Regions from separate parts of the Kushneria marisflavi genome, predicted to be linked through region 4. Evidence: predicted binding sites of a transcription regulator. Region 4 holds the regulator's gene; each other region holds the start of a gene.
The links. The regulator PhoB, encoded in region 4, activates phosphate uptake and scavenging genes when phosphate is short. The targets are predictions, from matches to a motif close to TGTCATANNNNTGTCANA.

Region 1 (7,344 bases), 1.2 Mb from region 4:
AAATGCAGCAGCGTCTTGATCGGCTGGAGCAGCAGCAGGCAACGAGTGCTTCCAGCAGTCATCAGGAAATGACCGGCAATAGCGCGGCAGCAACCCCTGACCCGCAGGCATCGCAAGCAAGCTCACATCAGAGCCTGGCCCAGGAAAACAGCTCTGCCATCAAGCAGATGCAGCAGACGGAATTCAGCGGTCAGCTTCAGTTCAACGGCAGCTTTAACGACTGGAGCGAGCAGAGCAAGGACACTACCGGCGACATGGATTTCGGCAAGTTTGTCCTTGCGGTCAACGGCGAAGTGGACGATCTGGAATATGATTTTGAATACCGTTTCTATGACGGCTATCAGTTCCTGAAGTCGGGCTGGCTCGGCTTCAATCCCAACGATAACGACACCATCCGCGTCGGTCTGGTCCAGACGCCCTTCGGTAACATGGAGTATGGCTATCAGGGCTGGTACGGCACTCTGCCCTATCTCGCCGGCTTCAACGACAACCAGAATGCCGGGGTGAAGTGGGATCACCACCAGGGGCCATGGGATACTTCACTGGCGTTTTTCAAAAGCGATAACCTGGGCAGCGGCAACGAGCACTATGGCGCCAACGCCATCGGGGATAGCCCTCAGGGGAACAGCGAAGAGAACCAGCTCGCCGCCCGCGCCGGCTATACCTTTGATCATGGTGATGACTATTCAACCCAGCTGAACGTCTCCGCCAAGGGCGGGCAGCTCTATAACGAGCAGACCAATCGTAGTGGCGATAACTGGTCGGCCGCCATTGGTATTGACGGTTCATACGGCAACTGGCGCACCATGTTTCAGGCCACAACCTATGAATATAATCCCAAAAACCCCTCGGAAGCGCAGTCCGGCATTTCTGATAGTGTCATCCAGATCGGGGCCTTCGGCTTCAATTATCTGATCCCGAAACGCGGCCAGATGTATACGGCCAGCGCCAGCTACAGCATGGATGTGGACTGGGGACCCGTTGAAAACCTGTTTTTCTTCAACGACTTCAGCTACATCGATCCGGCCGGTGACTTTTCCTCCATCAATGGCGGCTTTGGCGATCAGGATGACCCCATGCTCAATGACCTGGGGGTACTGGTGACTGCCGGACCCTACTTTGCCTGGTTTGATATCATCACCAACAAAAATGGCCTGAACTACTTCGGCTCACCGGTAGATAACGGTTGGCATACCAGTATCCAGACCAACTTCGGCATCAACTTCTAAAAACACGTTGCTATAAAAAACCCCGGCCATGGCCGGGGTTTTTTATATCAGTCTCAATCATGTCAGCGTGTTGAAATGCTCAAGGCCTTCGGCAAAGCGTGTCTTGTAGCGCTCGAATACGGCCGGGTCGCGCTTGAAGGCACGCAACACGGCGTCCTCCTGAAAATCGACCACATCAGGGGCCATCGACAGCGAGTCAACGCTTGAGCGCGCATTAAAGCCGGTGCGCAGATCGCTGTCAGCGTGGCGATACCAGCGCTCCAGACCAAACGTGGTGAAAAAGGCTTCAAGCCTTGGGTCCGCAGTCGTGACCCGCATCGCCGTTGACTCTCCAAGCCGCGTCACCAGCCGCCGCCCATGACCCCGGCCACGCTTTTTCTCGGGCGTGGCCAGAAGCCGGAGCGCCACGCCGCGCCCTTCCACCTCAAGCGTGAGCAGTGCCACCGAGCAAAGTTTTTTGCTGTCGTCGAAAAGTGCCACGATACGGGCCGATTCCTGCTCGAGCAATCGGCTGACACCGGCAAACTCCACCAGAGGCGCCAGCCCCGCTTCCCGTCCGAACACACTGGCACAGAGCATGGCCAGACAGGCATCCCGATCCCGGGAGTCGGTGATATATGAAATCTTCAAAGCTGTGTCTGCCCGCCGTTCAAAACGGCCATGATGCCATGTGCCTCTCGTATCTGGCTAACCTCTCGCCCACATTACTCTCTGCCTTCTTCCCGTCGATACCACTGTCATCGACATGACATCTGTTTGCCACACGACTGCCATCAGTCTCCCAGCATATTGTCGCAGCAAAAATTTTCACAAGGACAGCGCGGAGCACAACATGGTCAAGGGTTTCAAAGGCATCGTCGGGATGGCGGCAATATCCTCGCTGGCACTGAGCGCGACACCGGCGCTGGCGGCCACGGAAGTCATCTGGTGGCATGCCATGGAGGGCAGTCTGGGTGAAAAGGTCAACGAGATTGCCGAAGGCTTTAATCAGTCCCAGTCAGATTATGTCGTCAAACCGGTCTACAAGGGCACCTACAGCGAAAACCTGACCTCGACCATTGCGGCGTTTCGCGCCGGCCAGGCACCCGCCATTACACAGGTCTATGAAGTCGGCACGGCCACCATGATGAACGCCCGGGGCGCTATCTATCCGGTGTATGAACTGATGGCTGATACCGGCCAGCCCTTCGACCCTACCGCCTATCTGCCCGCCATTACCGGTTATTACAGCACCACCGACGGCCACATGCTGTCACTGCCCTTCAACTCGTCCACCCCGGTGGTCTATTACAACCGCGATCTTTTCAAAAAGGCAGGGCTTGATCCTGATGCACCGCCGACCACCTGGGAAGCCGTGGCCGAGGCAGGTAAAACCATCGTCGACAGCGGTGCAGCCAGCTGCGGCTTTACGACCACCTGGCCAAGCTGGATTCAGCTCGAAAACTTTGCAGCGCGTCAGGACATTCCATTTGCCAGCGAGCAGAACGGGTTTGGTGGAACAACAGCGCGGCTGACGTTCAATCAAAGCGATGCCGTCGTTGCTCACGTACAGGATCTGATCAACTGGCAGAAAAGCGGCGTGTTCAGCTACGGAGGACGGCAGGACCAGGCCTCACCGCGTTTTTTCTCGGGTGACTGCGCCATGCTGATGGCGTCATCGGCCAGCTACGCCAGCGTTCGTGACAATACCGAAGGTTTTGAATTCGGCGTCGCGCCCCTGCCCTGGGATCCGAAGGTGATCGATCAGCCGAAAAACTCGATCATCGGCGGCGCCTCACTATGGGTACTCAAGGGTCAGAGTGATGACGTCTATAAAGGCGTCGCGCAGTTCTTCGGCTACCTCTCTTCGGCAAAAGTACAAGCCGACTGGCATCAGTTCACGGGATATCTGCCCATTACCGACAAGGCTTACGCGCTGACCCGTGAGCAGCGCTTCTACGAGGAAAACCCTGGCACCGAGATCGCGCTCAAGCAGATGACCAGCACAGAGCCAAGCGATAACTCGCGCGGTCTGCGGCTGGGCAACATGCCGCAGATTCGCGACGTGATCGAAGAGGAACTCGAGCGAGCCCTCAACGGTGACAAGAGCGCTCAGCAAGCGCTCGATGATGCCGCAGACCGTGGCAATGCGCTTCTGGAACAGTTCGAGCGCAGCGTGCGCTGATCCATCCAGCCCCGGCGCGGAAGTTGCCGGGGCAGGTATGCCGACTTCTCGTGTCTTTTGGATAACGCCTTCAGCTCATGTCCACCTTTCAACGTCACCGCCTTGCGCCATGGATGCTCATGGCACCGCAGCTTGTCATCGTGCTGGTGTTTTTTTTCTGGCCGGCCGTGACAGCCCTGCGACAGTCCTTTTATGTGCAGGATGCCTTCGGTCTGGGAGAGACCTTCGCCGGTCTTTCGAACTTCACGCGGGTGCTGGCCTCTCGCAGCTATCATGAGGCGCTGCTCAATACGGCCCTCTTCAGTGTCAGCGTAGCGTTCGGTGCCATGGCGATTGCATTGCTGCTGGCCACCATGGCCGATCGGGTATTGAAGGCAAGCCGTGTCTACCGGACGCTTTTGATCTGGCCCTACGCCGTAGCACCTGCCGCGGCCGGGGTTTTGTGGATGTTCATGTTCGATCCCACCCTGGGGGTGCTCACCAGGGCCCTGAGTGCGCTAAGCATTCACTGGGACTTCCGGCTCAACGGCCATCAGGCCATGGTGCTGGTGATCGTGGCCGCCATCTGGCAACAGATGAGCTACAACTTCGTGTTCTTTCTGGCCGGTTTGCAGGGCATTCCGGCCAGTCTCATGGAAGCCGCGGCCATCGATGGTGCCGGCCCCTGGCGGCGCTTCTGGACCATCACCTTTCCGCTGCTCTCACCGACCAGCTTTTTCCTGCTGGTCATGAACACTATTTACGCCTTTTTTGACACCTTTGGCACCATCGATACCACCACCGGCGGCGGCCCGGGCGGCGCAACGCGCACGCTGGTCTACAAGCTCTATCAGGACGGCATCATAGGACTGGATCTGGGCGGCTCGGCCGCACAGTCAGTGCTTTTGATGCTGATGGTGGGTCTTTTGACACTGGTGCAGTTTCGCTACGTCGAACGACGCGTGCAGTACCACTGAGTCTCTCTTTAACCGCACCGATATCCGTCAGGAAGCCTTGCCATGCGCTATCACCGGCCAAAGCTTGATGTTGTGGCCCATGCCCTTTTGATCCTCGGGGCGCTGATGTTCATGCTGCCCGTGGTGCTGGCCGTGCTGGCCTCGACCCAGACACCCGGCGCGCTGTTTTCCGGCGCCCTGCCACTGTGGCCGGGCGCCAGCGGCCTGGATCATTATCTGACGCTTTTGAGTGAGCCGGTGCGTGGTGTCGGGGTGCCGGCCTGGCACTTGATGCTCAACTCGCTTTTCATGGCGCTTGGCATTGCCGTTGGCAAGCTGACCTTTGCAATCCTTGCTGCCTATGCACTGGTTTTTTTCCGTTTTCCGTTTCGACGCTGCTGCTTCTGGCTGATCTTTGTGACGCTCATGCTGCCCATCGAGGTGCGTATCGTGCCGACCTATGGTGTGGTCGCCGATCTGGGACTGATCGACAGCTATCCGGGACTGATACTGCCGCTCATTGCCAGCGCCACGGCAACCTTTCTGTTTCGTCAGTTCTTTTTGACGCTGCCACCCGAACTCATGGAAGCAGCCCGGGTCGATGGCGCCGGCCCGTGGCGCTTTTTCATCGATATTTTGCTGCCGCTGTCCAGAACCAATATCGCGGCACTGTTTGTGATCATGTTCATCTACGGCTGGAACCAGTACCTGTGGCCGCTGGTGGCCATGAGCAGCGCCGATAACGCAACCCTGGTCATGAGCCTCAAGCGGTTGACCATTTCCCAGGATGGCACGCCGCCCTGGCACCTGGCCACCGCCATGACGGTACTGGCGCTGCTGCCTCCAGCTGTGGTCATCATTGTCATGCAGCGCTGGTTCATCAAGGGCCTGGTCGACACGGAGAAATAACATGGCAAGACTGGAACTCAAACGCCTTCGCAAACGCTATGCAGGTGGTAGTGACGTGCTTCATGACATCGAGCTGAGCATCAATGATGGTGAAATGATCGTGGTGGTTGGTCCATCGGGCTGCGGCAAGTCAACACTTTTGCGCATGGTGGCAGGACTTGAAGCGATCAGTGACGGCGAGCTTGTCATCGACGATGAATGTGTCAACGCTCAGGAGCCGGCCGAACGCGACATCGCCATGGTCTTTCAAAACTACGCGCTTTATCCCCATATGAGCGTTTTCGACAATCTGGCCTACAGCCTCAGAAATCGCGGCACGCCAAAGAACGAGATTACCCGGCGCGTTGAGGAAACCGCTCGACTTCTTGATATTGCCACGCTTCTGGAACGCAAGCCCCGCCAGCTCTCGGGTGGACAGCGCCAGCGTGTGGCGATGGGTCGTGCCGTGATTCGAAAGCCGCGGGTGTTTCTTTTTGACGAGCCGTTGTCCAATCTTGATGCCAGTCTGCGCGTGCAGATGCGCCAGGAAATTCGCGCCCTGCAGCAGCGTCTTAACATTACCTCGCTGTATGTCACCCATGATCAAACCGAGGCCATGACCATGGCCGACCGGCTGGTGGTCATGAATGCCGGGCGCATCGAACAGATCGGCACGCCCATGGCCTTGTTTCAAAAACCGGCCACCCGCTTCGTGGCAGGATTCATCGGATCGCCGGCCATGAACTTTCTGACGATGCCTGCAAGCGATCTGCCCGACTGGCTACCCAGGGTTCCGATGGAGGCCGTCGAGCCGCTCGAGAGCGCAATAAGTGTGGGCATCCGGCCTGAACACATCGCGCTGACGCCTGCCGGAACAGGACATCTTGAGGGCCGTATCGAACTGGTAGAGCCACTGGGCTCCGAGAGCCTGGTTCACGTACGCGTCAGCGGTCATGACACGCGACTGGTGGTACGTCATGCCGGCACGGAGCTGCCCACGGCCGGCCAGATCACCGGTCTTAACCTCCAGGGGCCGTTCCATCTGTTTGATCAACATGGACAACGACTATCGACCAGGCCCAGACTTGCCGATACGACCTGTTCCATGGAGCCCTGAAACATGCAGCTGCCTCGCTATATCGCCCACCGCGGCCTGTCCGCTCACGCCCCCGAAAATACGCTGGCCGCCATTCAGGCGGCGTCTGACGCCAGCTGTGAGTGGGTCGAACTCGACGTTCAATGTTTGGGAGATGGCACTCCGGTCATCTGGCATGATGCCAGCGTTGATCGCTGCAGCAACGGCAAAGGCGCACTGATCAACATGACACGTAACGACATTCGGCCGCTGGATGTCGGCAGCTGGTTTTCTCAGGATTTTCGCGGTGAGCGCATGGCACTGCTTGATGAGGCGCTCTCACTGGTCAGCGCGTTGGGGCTTGGGCTCAATCTTGAGCTCAAGATCAACACCGGGCACGACCCGGCGGCACTGGCTCGTGTCGCGGTTCATCGTGCCCGTCAGGTACTGCCGCTCGATCAGCTGCTGGTCTCGAGCTTTGACATGAGCGCCCTTGAAACCGCGCGGGCAGAGGATGAGGCACTGGCACTGGGGCTTTTGTATGAGGCCGTTCCGCGGCGCTGGGCCAGCGATGCCGAGCGACTTCGTCCAACCAGCGTGCATGCCGACTGGACACAGCTTGACCAGGAACGGCTCATCGAAATCCAGGCCGCCGAACTGGCGATGCTTTGCTATACGGTCAACGAACCCGAGCGCTTTTCGTCCTGGTGGGATCATGGCGTCACCGGCGTCTTTACCGATGACCCCGGACTTTTTGATACGCGCTATCAGCGTCGAACGCGCGGCGACGGTAGCCGCAAACCACGCTGAGAAGGGGAAAAAAGAATACTGCCAGCGCGAGGCTGGCAGTATGGGTCGTAACTCAAAAGGCTTGAGCTCAGGTAAAAAAGAGCTGGCGAAGGGCATCGCCCGGGTCCGATTCACGCATGAAGCGCTCACCGACCAGAAAGGCATTAACGTTGCCGCGGCGCATGCGTGCCACGTCTTCACGAGTCGCAATGCCTGATTCGGTGACCACGCGCACGCCTTCGGGCACCTTTTCCAGCAGCTCGA
Region 2 (7,344 bases), 340 kb from region 4:
TCATGCCCGCTATCGCTGTTTCTACTTTCCCTCAGGCCAGCCGATTAAAGGGTTGATGCGCACATGGCTAAAACGTCTCTGGACAAGAGCAAGATCAAGGTTCTGCTGCTCGAGGGCGTCCACCAGTCCGCCGTGGACAACTTTCAAAATGCCGGTTACAGCAACATCGAGCGACTGACGACGTCGTTGAGCGAAGAGGATCTGATCGAAAGGATCCGCGACGCCCATTTCATCGGGATTCGCTCGCGCACGCAATTGAACGAACGTGTGCTGGACGCCGCCGAGCGTCTGGTGGCCATTGGCTGTTTCTGCATCGGCACCAACCAGGTTGATCTGCCGGCGGCGCTCAAGCTCGGTATTCCGGTATTCAATGCGCCCTACTCCAATACCCGTTCGGTCGCCGAGCTGGTACTGGCCGAGACCATCATGATGCTGCGCGGCATTCCCGAGAAAAACGCGCGTGCCCATGAGGGTGGCTGGCTGAAATCGGCCAGCAACTCGTTCGAGGCGCGTGGCAAGACGCTGGGCATCGTCGGCTACGGCAGCATCGGTGCACAACTGTCGGTGCTGGCCGAGTCGGTCGGTCTCAACGTCATCTATTACGACACCATCACCAAGCTGGGCATGGGCAATGCCCGTCAGGTCGGCAGCCTGCAGGAACTGATGGCGCGCGCCGATATCGTCACCCTGCACGTCCCCGAAACACGCTCGACCACCTGGATGATCGGACGTGACGAGCTGGCGCTGATGAAGCAGGGCAGCTATCTGATCAACGCCTCGCGCGGCAAGGTCGTGGACATCGAGGCACTGGCCGAAGTGCTGGAATCCGGCAAGTTGCTGGGTGCCGCCGTCGACGTTTTCCCGATTGAGCCCAAGGGCAATGACGAGGAATTCGTCTCGCCGCTGCGCAAGTTCAACAACGTGATCCTGACGCCGCACATCGGCGGCTCCACAGTCGAGGCGCAGGAAAACATCGGCGTTGAGGTGTCTGAAAAGCTCATCACCTTCTCCGACAACGGCACCACGATCACCTCGGTCAACTTCCCCGAAGTGGCCCTGCCGTCACATCCGGACAAGCACCGTCTGCTGCACATTCACCGCAACGTGCCAGGCGTTCTGTCCGAGATCAACCGCGTGCTGGGCAACGAAGGCATCAACATCTCCGCCCAGTTTCTTCAGACCAATGAAGAAGTTGGCTACGTGGTCATTGATGTCGACAAGGCTTATGGTGAACAGGCGCTCAACGCCCTGCGCGAGGTCAACCATACCCTGCGCACGCGTGTGCTCTATTCGCAGGCCGACAGTGAGTAATCCACGGCCAACCGGCCCGGAGGGAACAGTGCCATGAAGGATCCGCGGCTTCTGATCGTGATCGTGGCCGACATCGTCCTGGTACTGTTTTTTGTCTTTGCCGCGCTGGCCTAGTGCCTGACAGGCAGGTCACCACGGGCCATCAGCGGGCGCGCTCTTCAAGAGGCGCCCGCTGTCGTGTCAGCGGCGTCCTCGCCACTCTCTCTCCCCTTTTCATGACGTATGACCCTCATTGTCCGTCTGACCTGCCGCTCCGTTTACATCGCGTATCGATAAATCGTTAGCCGCCTATCGCTTCGCTTTCTACACTAAACCTCTGGCCGGCAGGATGTCGGCCATCGCCAATCATTTCTGCACGGCCATGATGGTTCAATCATCAGTGGCCGGGTATGTCAGGGAGAAGAAATCATGAAGGCACTGGTTTATCAGGGCAGCAACGACGTTCGCGTTGAAAATGTTCCCGAACCCACGCTCCAGCAGGACGATGACATTGTTCTGCGCGTGACCTCGACGGCCATCTGCGGCTCCGACCTGCATCTTTATCGCGGCTCGATGCCGGCCACCGAGCCTGGCGATATCTTCGGCCATGAGTTCATGGGCATCGTCGAGGAAGCCGGCTCCGCCGTCACCAGCGTCAAGAAGGGCGACCGCGTGGTCGTGCCGTTCGTGATCGCCTGCGGCAGCTGCTTTTTCTGCCAGCATTCGCTGTATGCGGCGTGTGAGACCACCAACCCCAACGAGGGCGCGGCGCTGAACAAGAAGTCGATTCCGGCGCCGGCGGCGCTGTTTGGCTTTTCACACATGTACGGCGGCATTCCCGGCGGTCAGGCCGAGTACGTGCGCGTCCCAAACGCCAATGCCGGCCCCTATGCCATCCCGGACGGCCTGGACGACGAACAGGTGCTGTTCATGTCGGACATCCTGCCGACCGGTTATCAGGCAGTCCTCAATGCTGGCGTCAAAACGGGCTCGAGCCTGGCCATCTTCGGGGCCGGCCCGGTGGGGCTGATGTCGGCAGCATGCGCGCGCATGGAAGGCGCCGAGCAGATCATCATGATCGACAATCAGCAGTACCGTCTTGATTTCGCGAAGAAGGCCTACGGCGTCGAAACGCTCAACTTCGATCAGGTCGAGGACGTGGCCGAGGCGATCATTCAGCTCAGCGAAGGCCGTCGTGGCGTGGATGCCGTGATCGATGCCGTCGGCTATGAGGCCAAGGGTCACGGCGGCAAAATGCCGGCCATGAACAACTTTGAGGTCGAAAGCAGCGATATCGCCCTGCACCAGTGCCTGGCGGCCGTTCGTCGCGGCGGCAGCATCAGCATCCCGGGCGTCTACGCCGGCGCCGTAAATGGCTTTTTGATCGGGGATTTCTTCGACAAGGGGCTGACCATGAAGGGCGGCCAGACCCACGTTCATGATTATCTGCCGACCCTGATGGAGGCCATCGACCAAGGCAGACTCAAGCCCGAGGCGATCATCAGCCATCGCATGAAGCTCGATCAGGCTGCCGAAGGCTATCGCATGTTTGATGCCAAGGAAGATGACTGCCGCAAGATTGTGCTGACGCCGTAAGACAGCCTGCGCCATCACGCCAACGCCCCGGCCCCGCCGGGGCGTTTTTGCGTTCCCGTTTTCACGCTCATCGCGCTACGCTGATGCGACCTGTTTGCCATCCTCAATGGAGCACTGCCTCATGTCACATGACACGACCGTTGCCGTTCTTGGCCTGGGCGCCATGGGCCACGCCTTTGCCGCCAACCTTTTAAACAATGATCTGTCGGTACGGGTCTGGAACCGCACCCGTTCACGGGGCGAGGATCTGGCCAAACGTGGCGCGCTTAATGCCGACAGCGCCGTGGAGGCCGTCAGCGATGCACGATTTGTCATCACCATGCTGCCCGACTTCGAGACGACTCATGACGTCCTGCTCGGTAACGGCGGCGCGCTGGAACATGTGCCCGACAAGGGCGTGGTGATCCAGATGGGCACCATTGGCGTTGAACAGACCGAAACGCTGATTCACGAGATCGAGACGGCACGTCCGGATGTGATCTTCATTGATGCGCCGGTCTCTGGTACCAAGGCCCCGGCCGAACAGGCCACCATCTCGGTACTGGCCAGTGGCGATCAAAAGGCCGCCGAAGGAATCGATACGGTATTCGATGCCATCTCAAAGCGGGTGGTCTGGCTGGGAGAGGCCGGTCGCGGATCGCGAATGAAGCTTGTCGTTAACGCCTGGCTGATCCACATGATGCAGGGCATTGCTGAAAGCGCCCGTCTGGCCCGGACACTGGGGTTCTCGACCGATGATCTCTGGTCGGTGCTCGAGGGTGGCCCGCTGGCAGCCCCCTACGTGAAGGCCAAGCTTGGCAAGATCGGCATTGAAGAGTACAGCGCTCAGATGGCGCTGGAATGGGGACTCAAGGATGCTCAACTTGCGCTTGAAGCCGCCGGCGATACCGACCTGCCGGGGCTGGCTCGCATCAGCGAGATCTGGCGTGATGCAGTGGAGGCAGGCCTGGGCCAACAGGACATTGCCGCCATCCACGACTACCTCAGTCGCCATCAAGGCTGAAACGGCTGGTAATCAAATATCTTCGGCCTGTCACACTTTAGTGGCGGGCCGTATCTTTTTTACAAGAATCCCAGCCTTGTGCACGCAATGACACAATAACAATGTCATGAACCTTTCATACTGGCCTCACCTTAAAGTGACCTTATTGTGAAAGCTCATGACCACTCTCTCCTTTCGACACACTGACAGCCGCAATGACACGTCAGTCCTTCGCGAAAGCCTGATCGCACTGGCCGCGCTGGCGCTGCTGGTGGCGACGACGCTGATCACCTTCGTAACGCCTCTGCCCTTGGAACATCAGGTCATGCTGGGCATCAATCAGATGGCCCGTGAAAGCGTGCTGTTTGATTTCATCATGAATGTCCTCTCCTATCAGAACCTGATTTCCGGCGTGGTGCTGGTCGCAGGCTTCTGGGCGCTATGGTTTATGCCGTCCCTGATGGCTCGTCGCGCGGAGCTCTTGACCTGCACCGTGGCCGCTTTCGGATCAGCAGCACTCAGCCGCATCATGCAGCAACTGACGCCGGAGCACCCACGGCCGCTGCAGGACCAGGCATTGAACATGACGCCGCCGACCGGAGTCGATGCTCAGACCCTGCATGATTTCAGCTCGTTTCCCAGCGATCATGCGGCTGTCTATATCGGCCTTGCTTACGTGATCTGGCGACTGCATCGAAAGCTTGGCCTGGCCGCGTTCGTCTTTGCCGCCCTGCTCTGCTTTACCCGGGTCTATCTCGGCTTTCACTTCATCACCGACATCATCGGTGGTGGAGCGCTGGCCATTTTGACCGTTCAGGTTGCCCTGCTGCCGCCGTTTCAGCGCATCGGCGGCTGGCTGGTCGGCTTTAGTCAGACTCGTCCTCACTGGTTCTATCCGCTCGCCTTCGTTGCCTGCTACGGCATTGCCACGCTGGTAGAAGAGCTACGCGAGCTGGTCGGTGGCCTATTGCGTGTGATGTTTTAAGCGACCCTGACAGGACCATACGCTCAGAAAAAGGGGCGCCCCGATGGTCGGGGCGCCCCTTTTCATGGCCTGGCTTTCTCAGGGTTTGGCCGTCGGCATCTCCATACGCGCGCGCTCTTCGTTCAATATGTTCAGCGCCTGCTCGCGCGTGACACTGGAACGCGGTGTCATGAGCGTTACGGTGACACCAGCGAGCACCGCCACCACCACGGCCGGAATACTCGGGTTGCCCCAGAAGGCTTTCATGGTAGCGCTGGCAGAGACCACCAGCGAAGTGACCGAGGCCGCGACCAGCGTGGCGATTGCCCCCTGCCAGTTGTAGCGGTCCCAGAAGCGACCCAGCAGACCGCAGACAAAAAGCCCGGACATGACGGTGGCAATCATGGTGGTGATGTAGGTAATGACATTATTGGTGATCAGCGCAAAGGCCAGTGCCAGACCAATGGTCACGATCAGCGCGAAACGTGAAAACAGCACCACCTTCTCCGGGGCCGGCACATGCCCGGTCGCCATGACCCACAGATCGCGCATCATGATGGCCACACCCGCCAGCGCATCGGAACTGGCACTCGACATGGTGGCAGACAGCCCCGCAATCAGTACCAGCATACCCAGCCCCATCGGCAGCACCTGAGTGGCCAGATACGGAAAGGCGTAGTTGCTGTTATCCAGATCCGGCGCCAGCGTATGGGCCGCCATACCGACAATCGCCGGGATAATGGAAAAGGCCAGATACAGCACACCGGTAAAGAGAAAGGAGCGGCGCACGCTGCTCACCGACTGCGCCGAATAGATGCGCTGACGATACGACGGCGTCGCCAGTACGCCCACACCTACCACGACCGCCAGCGACAGCGCCGGCACCAGCCCCAGCTGTGCCACGCCAAACCAGCTCTCGGCCGCGCCCGGGCTCATGTTATCCCCCAGATGCGAGAACCCGCCGATATCGATCAGCGCAAACACCGCCATGGCGATAAACCCCAAAAAGAGCAGCACGGCCTGCACGGTATCGGTCCAGACCACCGCCATGTAGCCGCCAATCACGCAATAGAGCCCAAAACCGATGGCCACGATGATCTTGGCCAGGCTCAGATCGATACCGGCAATCCAGGAGAGATACATGCCACCGCCCAGGATATGCGCCCCCAGCCAGCCGATACTGGCCACATAGATCAGCACCGCCACCACGTTGCGTACCAGCCGGCTGCCGCCCACATAGTACGAAAGCTCCTCGCTCATGGTCATGAAACGAAGCCGACGCATGGGCGCAAACCACCAGGCCAGCAGCAGAATGCCGATGGCCCCTCCGATCCCGTACAGCGCGCCACCCCAGCCATTGTTGTAGCCAAAGCCGACCGCCCCCATGCTCGATCCCGTCCCCACCATGGTGGCCACGGTCGTACCGATGGTCAGAAAGACAGGAACGCCGCGACCGCCCAGCAGAAAGTTGTCGCCATCACCGCGATAGCGGCGCGACATCACGCTGCCGAACACGATCATGGCCAGCAAAAAGGCGAAAAATCCGATCAGAAAAAAGGTGGTGTGCATGGAAGGACCTCTTGTGGTTATTGGGCAGGTCGTCTGATGCCATGAAGCCTGTTGTTGCGATGCCGCGGTGCCGGTGAAAAGACGCGCATGCCTGTCGAGAAACGGTGCCTGCGATAGACTGATGATCAGGATTGCCGGGACAGTGAGCATTCACTGACCCGGCAGATCGATCAGCCCTTGCGGTCGGATCTGAAGCACTTCATGTCGACCTCGACCTTGCAGTCGACCACCAGGTCCTGAACGCTGCAGATGCGCGCCGGCGGATGGTCACCAAAGATCTCGGCAAACACCTTGTTGAACGAGCTGAAATAGCGCGCATCGGTCAGCACGGCCGTGACGTGCACCACGTCCTCAACGCCGTAACCGGCGTCCTTCATGATCATTAGGCAGTTCTCGAACGCGAGTCGTGACTGCTCGATAATGCCGCCCTCGACCACTTCGCCATCGGTCATTGGGGTCTGCCCCGACACAAACAGCCAGCCGTCAGCCTCGGTCGCCTTTGCAAACGGCAGTTTCTGCCCGCCGGTGCCGATACCGCCGCCAGTGCCATAGCGCTTGATACTCATGGGTGACTCCTGTTGCCTGAATAAAGGATTGAATCCGTTACGGGCTGTCATGCCCTGTGGATGTTCTTGATGCCCTGAAAGGACTCAGGACGCACGGCGTCGCAGCATTCGGCCGGCACGCTGCACAAGCGCGCCGGCCTGATAGGCGATGCGCCCGTTGACCATTACCAGCTCGATGCCACGCGCTGGAGCAATGGGGTCGCTGAAGGTCGCCACATCTTCAAGCGTTGCCAGATCAAAGAGTGTGAGATCGGCAAAGGCCCCCTCACGAATCTCGCCGCGGTCGGTGAGTCCGAAATTGTGCGCCGAAAGACCGGTCATCTTGCGAATGGCTTCCGGCAGTTCAAACAGCTTCTCGTCACGACAGTAGTGAGCGA
Region 3 (7,344 bases), 890 kb from region 4:
CGTGCCTATCTTGACGCCGGTGAAGGTGCCCGCAATGTTGGCGAGCTGATGGCCGGCATGGCGGATACGCTGGTCGACCGCGTGGGCGACCTGACCCATCAGATCGATGATGCTCTGGGCGAACTGGAAGAGCGCCAGACCCTAAAGGATAGCCCTGCCATTACCAACGAGGAGCTGACCGATATTCGACAGCCCCTCATTACACTGCGTCGTTTCATGGAGCCGCAGTATCACTGTCTGGCAAGGTTGGCCGAGGATGACATTTTTGATGAAACGGCAAGGCTGTGGCTTCGTGAAGCGTCCAACCAGCTCTTCCGTTATGTGGAGGATTTTCGCGCCATGCAGGAGCGCGCTCTGGTTCTTCAGGAGCAGCTTTCGAATCTGCACAATGAAAGGCTCAACGAGCGCATGTATCTGATGTCCATCATCACGGCCGTGTTTCTGCCACTGACCTTTCTAACCGGGCTTCTGGGCATCAATGTCGGTGGCATTCCAGGCGCCTCAAGCCCGGCGGGATTTGCCGTCGTGGTAGTGCTGTCGATGCTGGTCGGCGCCGGCGTCATGGCATTGTTGAAAAAGTGGCGCTGGTGGTAGTGAGCCTGGGAGGCAGTGCCTCAAGCCCGCTGTCTCAGCGGTCGACATGACCAAGATCCCGTCCGGGGTCAAGTCGATCCCGGACGCGTCGCTTGAGCTCCTTGATGTCGGGAAACCCGCCATCGCGCTTGCGCTCCCAGATCACCTCCGATAAGGCCTGGTCGTCGTCAACCATCACGATTTCGAAATGGCCGCCATGGCCGGGCGCCAGTGCCACCTGCTCAAGACTTTCGCCAAAGGTGGATAAAAGCTCCTGCGCGTACCATCCCGCGCGCAACAGCCACTGACACTGTGTGCAGTAATGAATGGTGACTTTCATCAAGGGCTCCTTGTAGGGAATTATCGGGTCGGTGATGGTTTTCAGTCCGGTTCACGAAGTTACATCATGCAACAGAGAGACTTAAAAAACTCCGCCACCCATTAGGTAATTTAATGGGACTTTGCAGGCAGTGTGCTTTTGCTACTCATTATGCTGGCATCACGCCCGCTGGACTTCATATCATGCAAGCCTATCTTTCATGACCGAAAAGCCGCTACCTGCATGACAGGGAAGCATTAAACTCAAGGAAATATCGATCATGCAAACACAGCGGATGATCAGCCCCGAGCTGCTCGAACGTGTCGTTAACGCCTCGGGAGATGGCATTGTGGTGGCAGAACAGGAAGGCAACGAAAATATCCTGATCTACGTCAACAGCGGGTTTGAAGGACTGACCGGCTATAGCGCTGACGAAATTCTTTATCGCGACTGCCGCTTTTTGCAAAACGGCGATAACCAGCAGCCCGGTCTGGATCGCATCAGAGACGCTCTCAAGGAGGGTCATGCCTGCCGTGAGGTCATCCGCAATTACAAAAAGGATGGTTCCCTGTTCTGGAATGAACTCTCGATTACGCCTGTTCATGACGAAGAGGACCAGCTGCTGTACTTCATCGGTGTCCAGAAGGATGTGACCAGCCTGGTGGAAGCTCAGCAGGAACTCGAGCGCCTGCGCGCACGCGTTGAAGAGATGTCCTGAGCTTTACAGGCATTCGTACGAATGGCCCGCCATGAGTGGGCTCGATGTTCTTTCCTGCAGGCTTGACCCCATTGTCATGCATTGGTTATATGAGGGTGCAAAAAGCGCTTGCCCGGGATCTGAAAGGGCGTTATACAGCTTTTTTTGCAGCTGAGGGCAGCCACCATGAGTACCGAGCTGTTTGATGAAGCCCCCGATGAGCTTGACGCGGTCAATGATGACACCTGGACACCCAGCGCACGTCCCAAAAAGGGCGAGATCTGTGCTCGCCGACGCGTTGAATCGCTCCTGGAAGCGCGGCGACTCGAGCGCGATCTGATCGACGGCTGGGATGAATGGGACGAAGAGGAATAGCCGCCTCCTTCTGAACCAGAGTCTCTCCTGCAGGGCGCCCTTGTGGCGCCCTGCCCATTTGTATGAAATCGTGACTGCCGCTTTACGCTGGCCGTGATGCCCCCTGATCTCTATCATCACGGTACTGGCAGACGACTGCCTCTGATACCCTGCCTATCACCATTGACTACGAGGCTGAATCCACTCCATGGCGCAATACGTCTATACCATGAATCGGGTGGGCAAGACCGTGCCCCCAAGCGCGACATCCTCAAGGATATCTCCCTGTCGTTTTTCCCCGGCGCCAAGATCGGTGTTCTGGGACTGAACGGTTCGGGCAAGTCCTCCCTTCTGAGAATCATGGCGGGCGTCGATCAGGACTATCACGGCGAAGCCCGGCCCATGCCCAATCTCAATGTGGGCTATCTGCCGCAGGAACCGGAGCTCGACGACAGCAAGACGGTTCGCGAGACCGTTGAGGAAGCCCTGTCCGAAATCACTGAAGCGCAGGCGAAGCTCGATGCCGTCTATGCCGCCTATGCCGAGCCGGATGCCGATTTCGACGCGCTGGCCGCCGAGCAGGCACGCCTTGAGAACATGATCGAGGCCAGCGACGCCCATAACCTCGAACGCAAGCTGGAAGTGGCTGCCGAGGCCCTGCGTCTGCCACCATGGGATGCCCGCGTCGAGCATCTCTCGGGGGGGGAACGTCGTCGTGTCGCCCTGTGCCGATTGCTGCTGTCCGGCCCCGACATGCTGCTGCTCGATGAGCCGACCAACCACCTGGATGCTGAATCCGTGGGCTGGCTCGAGCGCTTTTTGACCGAGTTCAACGGTACTGTCGTGGCCGTCACGCACGACCGCTACTTCCTGGACAACGCCGCCGGCTGGATTCTCGAGCTCGACCGCGGTCGTGGCATTCCCTGGGAAGGCAACTACTCGACCTGGCTTGAGGCCAAGGAAAAGCGCCTTGAACAGGAAGCCAAGCAGGAAGCAACGCGTCAAAAGGCAATCAAGCAGGAGCTTGAGTGGGTTCGCCAGAATCCCAAGGGCCGCCAGGCCAAGAGCAAGGCACGCCTGAATCGTTTTGACGAGCTGCAGTCCGGCGATTTCCAGAAGCGCAACGAAACCAACGAGATCTACATTCCGCCGGGACCGCGTCTGGGCGACAAGGTCATCGAGCTGCACAACGTCACCAAGCGCTTTGGCGACAAGATGCTGATCGAGGATCTGACCATGTCCGTCCCGCCGGGTGCGATCGTGGGCATCGTGGGCGGCAACGGCGCCGGCAAGTCGACCCTGTTTCGCATGATCACCGGTCAGGAACAGCCCGACAGCGGTGATGTCGTGATCGGTGACACCGTCGACATCGCCTACGTCGAGCAGCTGCGCGATGCCATGGATGATCGCCAGACCGTCTGGGAAGCCGTCTCCGGCGGTCAGGACATGCTCAACATCAATGGCTACGAGGTCTCCTCGCGTGCCTATGTGGGGCGCTTCAACTTCAAGGGCAATGACCAGCAGAAGTATCTGAAGGATCTCTCCGGCGGTGAACGCGGTCGCCTGCAGCTGGCCCAGACCCTCAAACAGGGCGCCAACGTGCTGCTGCTCGATGAGCCGTCCAACGACCTGGACATCGAGACCCTGCGCGCGCTGGAAGAAGCCCTGCTGGCCTTCCCGGGCTGTGCGATGGTCATTAGCCACGACCGCTGGTTCCTGGACCGTGTTGCCACGCACATCCTGGCCTACGAAGGTGACTCCCACGTCGAGTTCTTTGAAGGCAACTACACCGATTATGAAGCGGACTACCACAAGCGCGTGGGCAGCGACACGCCCAAACGCGTGAAGTACAAGCGCATCGACGCCTGACCTGCATCACTTTCCGGTGTATTGATGTAGTGTCTTGAAACGCCGTATCAAAAAGGGCCACCCCGTCGGGTGGCCCTTTTTTCACTTTATCGTTTTGTTCATCCCATCACTTTTTGATGACGCCTGTGAACACGCTAGTCGTAGAAGGACGCCTCTCCTTCCGGGCGGGTCTTGAAGCGACGATGCAGCCAGAGATACTGCTCGGGGTGCTTGCGAATGGCCATCTCGATGAAGGCGTTGACCTGAGAGGCATCGGCCACCTCATCCCCGCTGGGAAAATTCTCAAGCGCCGGCAGGTATTCGAGCGTATAGGTGCGATTGTCCGGGTTGCGATGAAACATCAGCGGCATGACCGGCGCGCCGGTCATGCGTGCGATCTTGGAGGTCAACCGGATTGAGGCCGCATCGATACCGAAAAACGGGGCGAACACGCTCGCCTCTCGGCCAAAGTCCTGATCCGGTGAATACCACACCGCATGACCGCCCTTGATGCGTCGAACCACGCCGCGAAGGTCATGACGATCGATGGCCGCGCCAAAAATGCCGCGCCGCGCCCTGGTCATGAAATGCTCGAACAGCGGATTGTTGTGGGGGCGATAGACCACGTCGGCATCGAAAAACAGCGAGTGCAGTGCCCCACCCAGATCCAGCGTCGAGAAATGGATGCCGATGATCAACACACCCTTGCCGCGGGCTTTCGCCGCTTCCATGTGTTCGGTGCCCTTGAAGCTGACACGATGGCGTAGATGCTCCGGGTCGCGACACCAGCCGGTCGCGGTTTCCAGAATACCGATACCGTTGGCATGAAAGGTGCGTCTGACCAGTCTGGCGAGCTCGCGCTCATCAAGCTCCGGAAAACACAGGCGCAGATTGGTCTCGGTGATATGGCGGCGGCGTTTGACTAAGCGCCACACCAGCTCGCCGATGGCCGTGCCAACCCACAGCTTGAGACGCCAGGGCAGAAAGGCGCCCACGCGCATCAGGCCGATCGCACACCAGGTCGGCCAGTAACGCGGGTGCGCAAAGGATTCGGGATATTCGTGACGTTTACGTTTACTCATCAATCAGCCTGTGCAACTTCCTTGCGAACAGACGCGATGCCGATTGAGCACCACGCTGCAGATACTATAAGGGATTACGGAGACAAGAGGACCTCAACGCCTGTCGTACCAGCCGATCAGGGCAGCACTCCGGCGTCGATCAACGTCTTTGGGGCATCACTTCGATGGTAACAACGCGGGACGCGCGGCAGTATGCCGGTCAAAAGCGTATAGGCGATGGTATCGCACCAGCGCGCCACCTCGCTGACACTGAGCGTAGCGCCACTGGCGTCGCGTCCCCACAGGGTCACACGTGAACCAATGCCGGCCTCGGGCAGCTCGGTGATGTCCACGGTGAGCATGTCCATCGACACGCGGCCAGCAAGGGCAACGCGCTGACCATCGACCAGCACCGGGGTCCCCTCTTTGGCATGACGATCATAACCATCACCGTAGCCACAGGCCACCACGCCGACCCGTGTCGGGCGACGGGTCACATGACGGGCACCATAGCCGATCGGCTCACCGGCGGGTAATTCCCGAACGGCAATGATCCGGCTTTCCAGCGTCATGACCGGCTGCAGCACCTGATTGATCTCGTCGTGAAGCGGATGATGGCGCTCAAGTGGATTGACGCCATAGAGCATGACGCCGGGGCGCACCCAATCGTGGTGGGAGGCCGGTGCGCTCAGGGTGGCAGGAGAATTGGCGAAACAGCCAGGCAGATCGAGTCGACTTCGCAGGGTATTGATGGTCTCCAGCTGCCGGGTGAGCAGCGGATTGTCCGGTACATCAGCGGTGGCGAAATGGGTCATCAGCAATGTCTGCTCGATGCCTTCATGCGTGCGCAGGCGCTGACAGATATTCTGGATCTCGTCGGGGGAAAACCCCAGCCGATGCATGCCACTGTCACATTTGATCAGTACGGTGAGGCGATGCTGCGGCCAGTGCGCAAGCCGCTCGAGCAACGCCTCGACCTGCCAGGGCGTGTGCAGCACGCTCCAGTAGCCGCCGGTGATGATCTCATCGAGTTCACTGACCTCGAAAAAACCTTCCAGCAGTACGATGGGACATTTGATCCCGTGTGCACGCAGCGCCTGCCCTTCCTCAAGACAGGCCACTGCCATGGCCGGGGCCAGATCGCCTAGAGCCGCAGCACAGGCCGCAGCGCCATGGCCATAGGCATTGGCCTTGAGTACCGCCATGGCGCGGGCCTGAGGCGCACATCGGCGCGCCTGCAGATAGTTGTGACGCAGCGCATCCAGGTCAATATGCGCTGTCAGCGGCCTCATTTGATCAAACCCCGTACAGAAAAATGTGTATCAGTAGCCGGTATTACCGGGCATGCCATTTCTCAGACCATCAGGCATACCACTATTTCCCAGACCGTTGAGATCATCGTCATCCGGCAGGGCGGTACGATTGGGCGGTGGCAGCCGACGCTGGCCCTGACTGCCTTCCAGCGGGCTGGGACCGTTCATGCCGGGATCAGGCTGATCATCGCCGATGCCAAGCCCGGTCGTACCCTGCGATTCGAAGTTCAACAGTACCGCCTTGTCGGGACGCAGCCAACCGTTGAGCACCTGCAGCGTATCAACATCCAGAATGCCGGCTTCCTGACGAAGGCTCAGCAGGTTAAGGACATAATCATAACGCGCATCGGCGTAGTTGGAGATGGCGGTAAAGAGATTTTGCTGAGCCTGCAGCACATCGACGATATTGCGCGTGCCGACTTCATAGCCGTTGCGAGTGGCTTCCAGAGCGCTGCGATTGGACTCGATGGAGCGCTTTTGCGCCTGAACGGTCAGGACATTGTTGAGCGTCTGGGCATAGTAGGAGCGCACCTGCTGAACGGCCGTGCGTAGCTGTGACTCCTGCTGATACTGGGTCTGCTCCAGGGAGTACGTGCTCTGCCTGACCTGAGCACTGGTTGAGCCACCGGTATAGATGGGGATGGTGGCTTCCAGACCGATCTGGTTCTGCTCGTTATGACCGCGCAGGGTGTCCTGATCGCTGTCGCCATACTGGTAGTTGGCAAAGGCGGACAGGGTCGGCAGATGGCCGGCACGCGAAGTATCGAGGTTGGCACGCGCCACTTCAACGGCAGCGCGAGCGGCCAGAAGGTTCAGATTCTGACTGGAGGCCATCTCGACCCATGCCTGCTGGCTGGTCGGTGTCGGACGCTCGATGGGCATGTCATCGGCCAGGCCATCAATGCTGGAATACTGCTTGCCGGTCAATTGTTCGAGCGCTTCGAAATTGACCTGCAGGGTGCTCTCCTGCGAGATACGCTGTGAGCGCGTCAGATCATAGGACGCCTGAGCCTCATACACATCGGTGGCCGCCACGATGCCGACATCAAACTGTTGACGGACCTGCTCGAGCTGACGCGAGACGGCCTGCTCCTCGGCGCGCAGGGTATCGAGCTGCTCCTTGGCACGCAGCACGTCGAAATAGGCCTGAGCCACATTGTAGAGAAGCTGCTGACGATC
Region 4 (7,344 bases):
GGGCCTTTTTCCGCACAAGATGTCGCTGGAAGAACCCGGCCGTCTCGAGGAGGAGCGCAGGCTCTGCTATGTCGGGGTCACGCGGGCGATGGAAAAGCTCTATCTGACCCACGCCGAGTCGCGGCGTCTGCACGGCAAGGAGACCTTCCAGCGCCCGTCGCGCTTTCTGCGTGAGCTGCCGGAAAATCTGGTCGAGGAGGTTCGCCTGCGCGGACAGATCTCGCGCCCGGTCACCTCGAAGGCCTCCAGCGTGCGCCAGGAGCAGGTCGATGGTGGCGAGGAGCTGCCGAGCCTGTCCCTGGGGCAGCGGGTCAGCCATCCGGTCTTTGGTGAAGGGGTGGTGATCAATGCCGAAGGTCAGGGTCAGCGTGCGCGGGTCCAGGTCAGCTTCGAGGAAGACGGCGACAAGTGGCTGGTACTGGGCTTTGCCAGGCTGGTACCGCTGGGCTGAAGGCGCCAGTACATCAGGCAGTCGGGTCTGTCATTAAATTGTCATGACACTGCGCGATGCTGGCGACAACATGGCGCTGCCAGGCAGCGCCCCTGATCCGTGCACGGAGTCATCATGGACATTACCAACGACCCTCACAGCCAGCATATTTCACGTCAGTTCAATCAGGAGCTGGAGTCACTGAAGACCCAGCTGCTGGCGATGGGGGGGCTGGTAGAGCGTCAGATCAACGAGGTTATCGCCGCGCTGCTGGAAGGCAATTTCGAGGCGGCCGAGCGGGTGCGTGACAACGACCGTGAGGTCAACAACTTCCAGCTCGACATCGATGACGAGTGCGCTCATATTCTCGCCCGCCGTCAGCCCACGGCCTCCGATCTGCGGCTGGTGCTGGCGGTGACGCGCGCAACTTCTGATCTGGAGCGCATGGGCGATGAAGCCAACAAGATCGCCCGTCATGCCCTGAGTCTGATCGAGGAAGGACTGACCAGCCGCGGCTTTACCGAAATTCGCCATATCAGTACCCGCGTGCGCGACATGGTGCGTCAGGCCCTGACCGCCTTTGCCCGCATGGACGTGCCCATGGCCCGTGAAGTGCTGGGCGAGGACGAGATCGTCGATCAGGACTACCAGACCGCCATGCGGTCGCTGGTCACCTTCATGATGGAGGACCCGCGCTCGATCAGCTCGGTGCTCAACGTCATGTGGATTCTGCGCTCGCTGGAGCGTATCGGCGATCATGCCGACAATCTGGCCGAATCGGTGATCTATCTGGTCGAGGGCGATGACATTCGCCATTCAAACAGCGCCCAACCCTCGCCCGACAGCCCTTCCGGTATCTGAATCCCCCCTTTTCCCTGCCGATCACCGGTCCTCTCTGCGAGGGCCGGTGGGTATGATAATCTGCCTGCCCACCCTCTTTGATGACTGGATAATCCTTCAATGGTGTATGCCGTCTCTGCGCTGGGGCGCGGGTTTTCCATGGTGCTCTCGCCCGGGCTTCGACGTTATGTCGTGATTCCGCTGCTGGCCAATCTGGCCATTTATGCCGCGCTGTTCACGTTTGTGATCCAGCGCTTCTCCGGCTGGGTCAACTACTGGATGGCCAGCGTCCCGGGCTGGCTCGAGTGGCTTGAATGGTTGATCTGGCCGCTGGTCGTGCTGTGTCTGATCATCGTGCTGGCCTTTACCTTTACGGTCGTGGCCAACCTGATCGCCTCGCCCTTTTACGGGTTTCTGGCCGAGAACGTCGAAAAGCGCCTGTCCGGGCAGCAGGAAAGCATCGATGACCGCTCCCTCTGGCGTCAGGCCATCGACAGCTTAAAGCGCGAGCTGCAAAAGCTGGCCTGGATGGCCCCCCGCGTACTGCTGCTGCTGTTAATCGGGTTTGTGCCCGTACTGCATCTGGCGGCACCGCTGTGCTGGGCGCTGTTTTCGATCTGGAGCATGTCGATTCAGTATCTGGACTACCCCATGGACAACAACGGGGTGAGCTTTCCCGACATGAAAAAGCGCCTGAGCGCGCGCTGGTGGCCGACGCTGACCTTTGGCGGCGTGGTCTCCGCCCTGATCTGGATTCCCATCGTCAATCTGCTGGTCATGCCGGCCGCGGTGGCCGCGGGCGTCATGATGTGGCGGCGTCATTACATGGCCCTGCCGGCGCCGCAATAGACCCTGTCTCGATGCAGGCAGGCGTGAGCAACACTGCTATGATGCGACCCTGTCGTCGTAACATGATGTGACATGTCGCATGAGATGCCCGTCAGGGCCTGCACAGTGACTCGTGTCATATGGCGTTTTGAAGCCCCGGATTCACCGTCCTGACGGAACACAACATGTCAAAATCCCTGCTCGTCGGTCTGGCACTGGCCATGGTGCTGGCCGGTTGCGCCAGCACGCCAACTCCTTCCCCAACGCCCGTGGTCGATACCGATGCCATTGACCGCATTTTCAGCAATGTGCCGGTCATTGACGATACAACCCCACCCCGGCGCTACACGCCGGCCCAGGGGGCGGCGCTCGAGCGTCGTAGCGGTTATCGGGTCGATCATTCGGTGTCGTCACGCGGACAGAATCAGCGCATTCGCTTTCTGGTGCTCCACTACACCGGCGGCGATGACGCGGCGGCCTTCAGGGCGCTGACCGGGGGCAACGTCAGCGCCCACTATCTGGTAACGGCGACCCCGGGCGAGTATCAGCATCAGCCGGTGGTCATGCAGCTGGTCGACGAGAATAAAAGGGCGTGGCATGCCGGGGTGAGCAGCTGGGCGGATCGCGTCAATCTCAACGATACGTCGATCGGCATCGAGATCGTCAATCGCGGCCACTACCCCTCGCCCGACGGCATGGTCTGGGACCCTTACAGCCGGGCCCAGATCGAGCTGGTGACCGCATTGGCCCGTGACATTGTCGACCGCTACCAGATCGCGCCGGAAAACGTGCTGGGCCACAGTGATATTGCGCCCGGACGCAAGGTGGACCCGGGCCCGTTCTTTCCCTGGCAGCGCCTTTACGAGGCCGGTGTCGGTGCCTGGCCCGAACGTCATGTCGTGACCCGCTATCAGCGCGAGCTGAGCGCTTCACCGTTGACCACGGCGCAGCTGCAGCGGGCGCTGGGGCTCTGGGGCTATCCGGTGAGCGTCACCGGCACGTTCGATGAGCCGACCCGCAAGGCGCTGTCAGCCTTTCAGATGCACTTTCGACCGGCCGATACCCGCGGCAATATCGATGTGGAAAGTCAGGCCATCCTGCTGGCGTTGCTGGAGCGCTACCACGGTCTGGCCGATGTTCGTGCCGTGCGTCAGTAGCGCATGAGGGCAGCGCCTGGAATCAGTCAGGCGCCCTTTCCAGCCGAGGCGCAGGGAAGATACAGCGAAAGCAGGCGCCTTCGCCGGGTTGGCTCTCGATATCGAGTCTGGCGTCATGGCGCAGCAGCACGTGCTTGACGATGGCCAGCCCCAGCCCGGTGCCGCCACTGGCCACCGAGCGACTCTTGTCGACCCGATAGAACCGCTCGGTCAGGCGCGGCAGATGCTCGGGAGAAATGCCTTCACCGTCATCAATGACCTCGACGACGGCACCATCCTTGTCCCATCGACGATAGACAATGGTGATATGACAGCCGGGTGAGGTGTAGCGCACCGCGTTGTAGATCAGATTGGACAGGGCGCTTCGCAGCTCTTCGACATCCCCGAACAGCCGACGGGTCTCCTCCAGCCGGCAGGTGATCTCGTGGCTGCCGGCAGAGAGTTCCTGCCCGTCCTCGGCGATCTGTTCACACAGCGCCACCATGTCAATGGAGCGTTCTTTGTGATGGCGCTCGCTGGTCTCGAGCCGTGACAGGGTCAGAAGATCCTCGACCAGATGCTGCATGCGTACGGTCTGTTCCTGCATGCGATTCAGGCCGCGCTTGAACGAGGTGGGCAGTGCATCATCGTTGTCCTGCCAGGTTTCGACGTAGCCGGTCAGTACCGTCAGGGGCGTGCGCAGCTCGTGGGAGACATTGGCCACGAAGTCGCGCCGAGTTTGTTCCAGACGCTGCAGCCGGGTCACATCCCGAATGATCAACAGACGTTCGTCATCGCCAAAGCGGGTGATCTGACATGCCAGCGTGCGGGCGTCATTGGTGGGGGCATTGATCGTGACCGGCTCGCTGTAATCCATTTTGCGAAAGTAGCGAATAAAGTCAGGATCACGCAGATAGTTGGTCAGGTGATGGCCGCGGTCCTGATGTTTATCCAGCCCGACCAGCCGCTCGGCGGTACTGTTCCACCAGTCCAGACAGCCGCGCGAATCGAGCATTACCACCCCCTCGCTCATCGACTCGGCGGACTCCTGAACACGCTTTAATACCGAGCGCAGGCGGTTTTGCAGCTGCTGCTGGCCCTTCTGATAGCGATAGAGTCGGTCGAACAGATCCCCCCATACCCCTTCGCCATCGGGCGGGCGCTGTTCTACCGGGGCTTCCAGCCAGCGGTAGAGCCGCCTTAGATGTCTCAGGGTAAAGGCGAGATGGATGCCCAGTCCCAGAGCCAGCCCCCAGCCCGGATAGCCCAGCAGCATGCCAAGGATGGTAAAACATACGGCCAGATAGGCCAGGCGCCAGAGTTCGTTGAGCCAGTAATGCATGCCGGCTACCGCGACGAGAAGCGATAGCCGGTACCGCGTACGGTCTGCACCAGGTGCTGATGGGCATCTCCCAGCACCTTTCGCAACCGGCGAATGTGAACATCCACCGTTCGCTCCTCGACATAAACATTGCCCCCCCAGACCTGATCAAGCAGCTGGGTACGGGTGTAGGCGCGTTCCTGATGGGTCATGAAGAACTGCAGCAGGCGGTATTCGGTTGGTCCGATCTCGAGCGCTTGTCCATCCACACTGACGCGATGGCTGACGGGATCAAGCATCAGCCCACCGACCTCGACGGTTTCCTCGACACCGGCCGGCGTCGTACGCCGCAGCACGGCCTTTAGGCGAGCGATCAGCTCACGGGGAGAAAAGGGCTTGGTGATGTAGTCATCAGCGCCGCTTTCCAGCCCCTGAACCTTGTTGTCTTCTTCGCTGCGGGCCGTCAGCAGCACGATCGGGATGTCGCGGGTAATGGGGTCGCGCTTGAGGCGACGCGCGAGATCAATGCCGCTGACGCCGGGCAGCATCCAGTCCAGTAAAATCAGATCGGGGCGCTCGTCGACGACCAGCTCATGGGCGGTGATGGCGTCTTCGGCTTCGAGAATGCGAAAGTCCGCCATCTCGAGCGCCATGGCAATCATTTCACGAATCGGCGCTTCGTCGTCGACGATTAAAACGGTTCTGGACATGAGTGGCTTCCCCTGCCGGATAGCGATGGCGACTGACGAGATGACCAACGCGATGGCGGTCGGTCACGGGCTTCGTCATGTGATCGTCATTCAAACGTCTTCATATGACAACTTTATGACACTCCCGCCGGGAATGACGCCATCGCTTCCAGAGGATTAAGCCTGCCAGGTTGCCAGTGCAATGCCGGCAAAGAGCAGTATTCCTACCCAATGATTGTTCAAAAAGGCCTGAAAGCAGCCCTCGCGGGTACGTGTGCGACATAATCGCTGCTGATGGACGAACACGACGGCAATGGCGGCAAGCGATGCCCAGTAGAAGCCATCCAGCTCCTCCAGGCGGCCCACGACCGCCAGCAGCATCAGCATCAGCACCTGCAGCGCGCCCTGAATGACCAGATCCATCCGGCCGAACAACACGGCAGTCGACTTGATGCCGATTTTCAGATCATCGTCACGGTCGACCATCGCATACCAGGTGTCATAGACCAGCGTCCAGACGATATTGGCAAAAAAGAGCCACCAGGCCACGGCCGGCACATGGCCCTGCTCGGCGCCAAAGGCCATCGGAATGCTCCAGCCAAAGGCCGCGCCCAGTACCACCTGCGGGAGATGGGTATAGCGCTTCATGAACGGATAGCTGGCGGCAAGCGCCGCGGCCCCGAACGACAGCATGATGGTATAGGCGTTGGTAAAGCAGACCAGTACGAAGGCGATCGCCAGCAGCACGCCAAACAGCGTCAGCGCTTCACGTTCGCTGATGCGCCCGGTCGCCAGCGGTCGATCATGGGTACGCTTGACGTGGGCATCGAAGTGGCGGTCGGCATAGTCATTGATCACGCACCCCGCTGCGCGCATGACATAGACCCCCAGGATGAAGATGATCAGGTTGTGACGCGTGGGCAGGCCATCGCCGGCCAGCCACAGGGCCGCCAGCGTCGGCCACATCAAAAGCCAGGTGCCGATGGGCCGGTCGAGCCGGGTCAGGCGCATGAAGTCAGGGAGACGAGCGAGGGGCGACGGCATCGTCGGGGCTCCAGTCAGGGTAAAACGAGGATGTCAGCGTAAAAACATGAGTCTACCCGAAATGACCCGGTGTCGAGTCATCCATGCATCATGGGCGCAGGCGTCGGGTGAAACGTTCATGCACGAAATACTCCTGCACCAGCAGCGGTGGGCGATCAGGCCCTAGGGTGAACAGCGAGCGTCGGCCCCACGCCACGGGCAGGTCCAGAAACCCCGGGGCATCCCGGGTCATTTCGATATCCGAGCGCTTTACCATGGATTTTCCTGGTGCCCGCGCGGCTCTGGCAAAAAGCTGATGGCCAAGCGCCTGGGTGCCCAGGCGGGCCATCCAGGGCGGGCAGCCCCTAAGCGCCATGACCGACCGCGCCGCTACCAGCACCTCGCCCTTGGCTTCCAGCGTGACCTCCCGTCGCCAGACCCGCTGTCCGGCCGCCAGGCCCAGCGCGGTCAGTTCGTCATGGCGGCCTCGCCCGGCCCCCTGGGCGTGCAATCGAACCGTGATGGGTGCATCAACCAGACGAGACAGTCTTGCTGTAAGCGAATCCCGTGACCTCATCAGGTCTGCGAGTGGATTTTCAAGTTGTACACCGGACAGCGTGATCGGTTGCCAGCGTGTCAGTGGCAGCAAGGGCCTAGGAGATTCGGGCATGAAGGCAACATCCGAAAAGAGGGTCATCGGGTATCTTTTTGTACCTGTGGGGTAAAAATATCATCCATTAGGCTGGATATACGCGACAAAGTGCCATTTTGTGCAGTTTTGGCTGGCGTGAAGCGGGGCGGCGTTGCTAGTCTAGGCCCGTCGAACAGTGTTCGCCCTGCAAGGCTGGCCTCATGGCGCTGGTGCAGGGCAGTGAGCGACCCTTCGCGCACCCTCTTGCAGTGTGCGAATTCGATATAACAATGGGCGGCACCAAAAATCGCCATGTTATTGCCCAACCAGGAGGCGTTATGCGCAAACCAGAACTCGCCGCGGCCATTGCCGAGCAGGCGGATCTTTCAAAGGACAAGGCAGGTCAGGTACTCAACGTCGTACTCGACGAGATTACCCGTAGTGTT

Region 1: a site for PhoB is predicted at 1,965-1,982, ahead of ugpB (sn-glycerol-3-phosphate ABC transporter substrate-binding protein UgpB). Genes of this name have one in related genera too.
Region 2: a site for PhoB is predicted at 3,992-4,009, ahead of B9H00_RS07860 (phosphatase PAP2 family protein). Genes of this name have one in related genera too.
Region 3: a site for PhoB is predicted at 1,683-1,700, ahead of B9H00_RS13450 (PA3496 family putative envelope integrity protein). Genes of this name have one in related genera too.

Annotation. Positions count from the first base shown of each region.
Region 1 covers NZ_CP021358.1:3,293,305-3,300,648, reverse strand. Annotated here, with positions in the region: gene B9H00_RS14985 (hypothetical protein) at 1-1,229, shown strand, start outside; gene B9H00_RS14980 (hypothetical protein) at 1,287-1,859, opposite strand; gene ugpB (sn-glycerol-3-phosphate ABC transporter substrate-binding protein UgpB) at 2,062-3,393, shown strand; gene ugpA (sn-glycerol-3-phosphate ABC transporter permease UgpA) at 3,471-4,349, shown strand; gene ugpE (sn-glycerol-3-phosphate ABC transporter permease UgpE) at 4,392-5,237, shown strand; gene B9H00_RS14960 (ABC transporter ATP-binding protein) at 5,239-6,333, shown strand; gene B9H00_RS14955 (glycerophosphodiester phosphodiesterase family protein) at 6,337-7,101, shown strand; gene trpC (indole-3-glycerol phosphate synthase TrpC) at 7,169-7,344, opposite strand, start outside.
Region 2 covers NZ_CP021358.1:1,714,865-1,722,208, forward strand. Annotated here, with positions in the region: gene serA (phosphoglycerate dehydrogenase) at 64-1,311, shown strand; gene B9H00_RS07850 (zinc-dependent alcohol dehydrogenase) at 1,720-2,886, shown strand; gene B9H00_RS07855 (NAD(P)-dependent oxidoreductase) at 3,008-3,889, shown strand; gene B9H00_RS07860 (phosphatase PAP2 family protein) at 4,047-4,853, shown strand; gene B9H00_RS07865 (sodium:solute symporter family protein) at 4,932-6,401, opposite strand; gene B9H00_RS07870 (RidA family protein) at 6,572-6,967, opposite strand; gene B9H00_RS07875 (N-acyl-D-amino-acid deacylase family protein) at 7,052-7,344, opposite strand, start outside.
Region 3 covers NZ_CP021358.1:2,940,315-2,947,658, reverse strand. Annotated here, with positions in the region: gene B9H00_RS13465 (zinc transporter ZntB) at 1-594, shown strand, start outside; gene B9H00_RS13460 (SelT/SelW/SelH family protein) at 629-913, opposite strand; gene B9H00_RS13455 (PAS domain-containing protein) at 1,173-1,610, shown strand; gene B9H00_RS13450 (PA3496 family putative envelope integrity protein) at 1,776-1,964, shown strand; partial or broken gene ettA (energy-dependent translational throttle protein EttA) at 2,152-3,812, shown strand; gene lpxL (LpxL/LpxP family Kdo(2)-lipid IV(A) lauroyl/palmitoleoyl acyltransferase) at 3,947-4,873, opposite strand; gene alr (alanine racemase) at 4,990-6,144, opposite strand; gene B9H00_RS13430 (TolC family outer membrane protein) at 6,175-7,344, opposite strand, start outside.
Region 4 covers NZ_CP021358.1:2,052,305-2,059,648, reverse strand. Annotated here, with positions in the region: gene uvrD (DNA helicase II) at 1-451, shown strand, start outside; gene phoU (phosphate signaling complex protein PhoU) at 566-1,291, shown strand; gene cysZ (sulfate transporter CysZ) at 1,391-2,119, shown strand; gene B9H00_RS09400 (N-acetylmuramoyl-L-alanine amidase) at 2,284-3,255, shown strand; gene phoR (phosphate regulon sensor histidine kinase PhoR) at 3,278-4,576, opposite strand; gene phoB (phosphate regulon transcriptional regulator PhoB) at 4,582-5,265, opposite strand; gene ubiA (4-hydroxybenzoate octaprenyltransferase) at 5,422-6,288, opposite strand; gene B9H00_RS09380 (chorismate--pyruvate lyase family protein) at 6,377-6,964, opposite strand; gene B9H00_RS09375 (HU family DNA-binding protein) at 7,237-7,344, shown strand, end outside.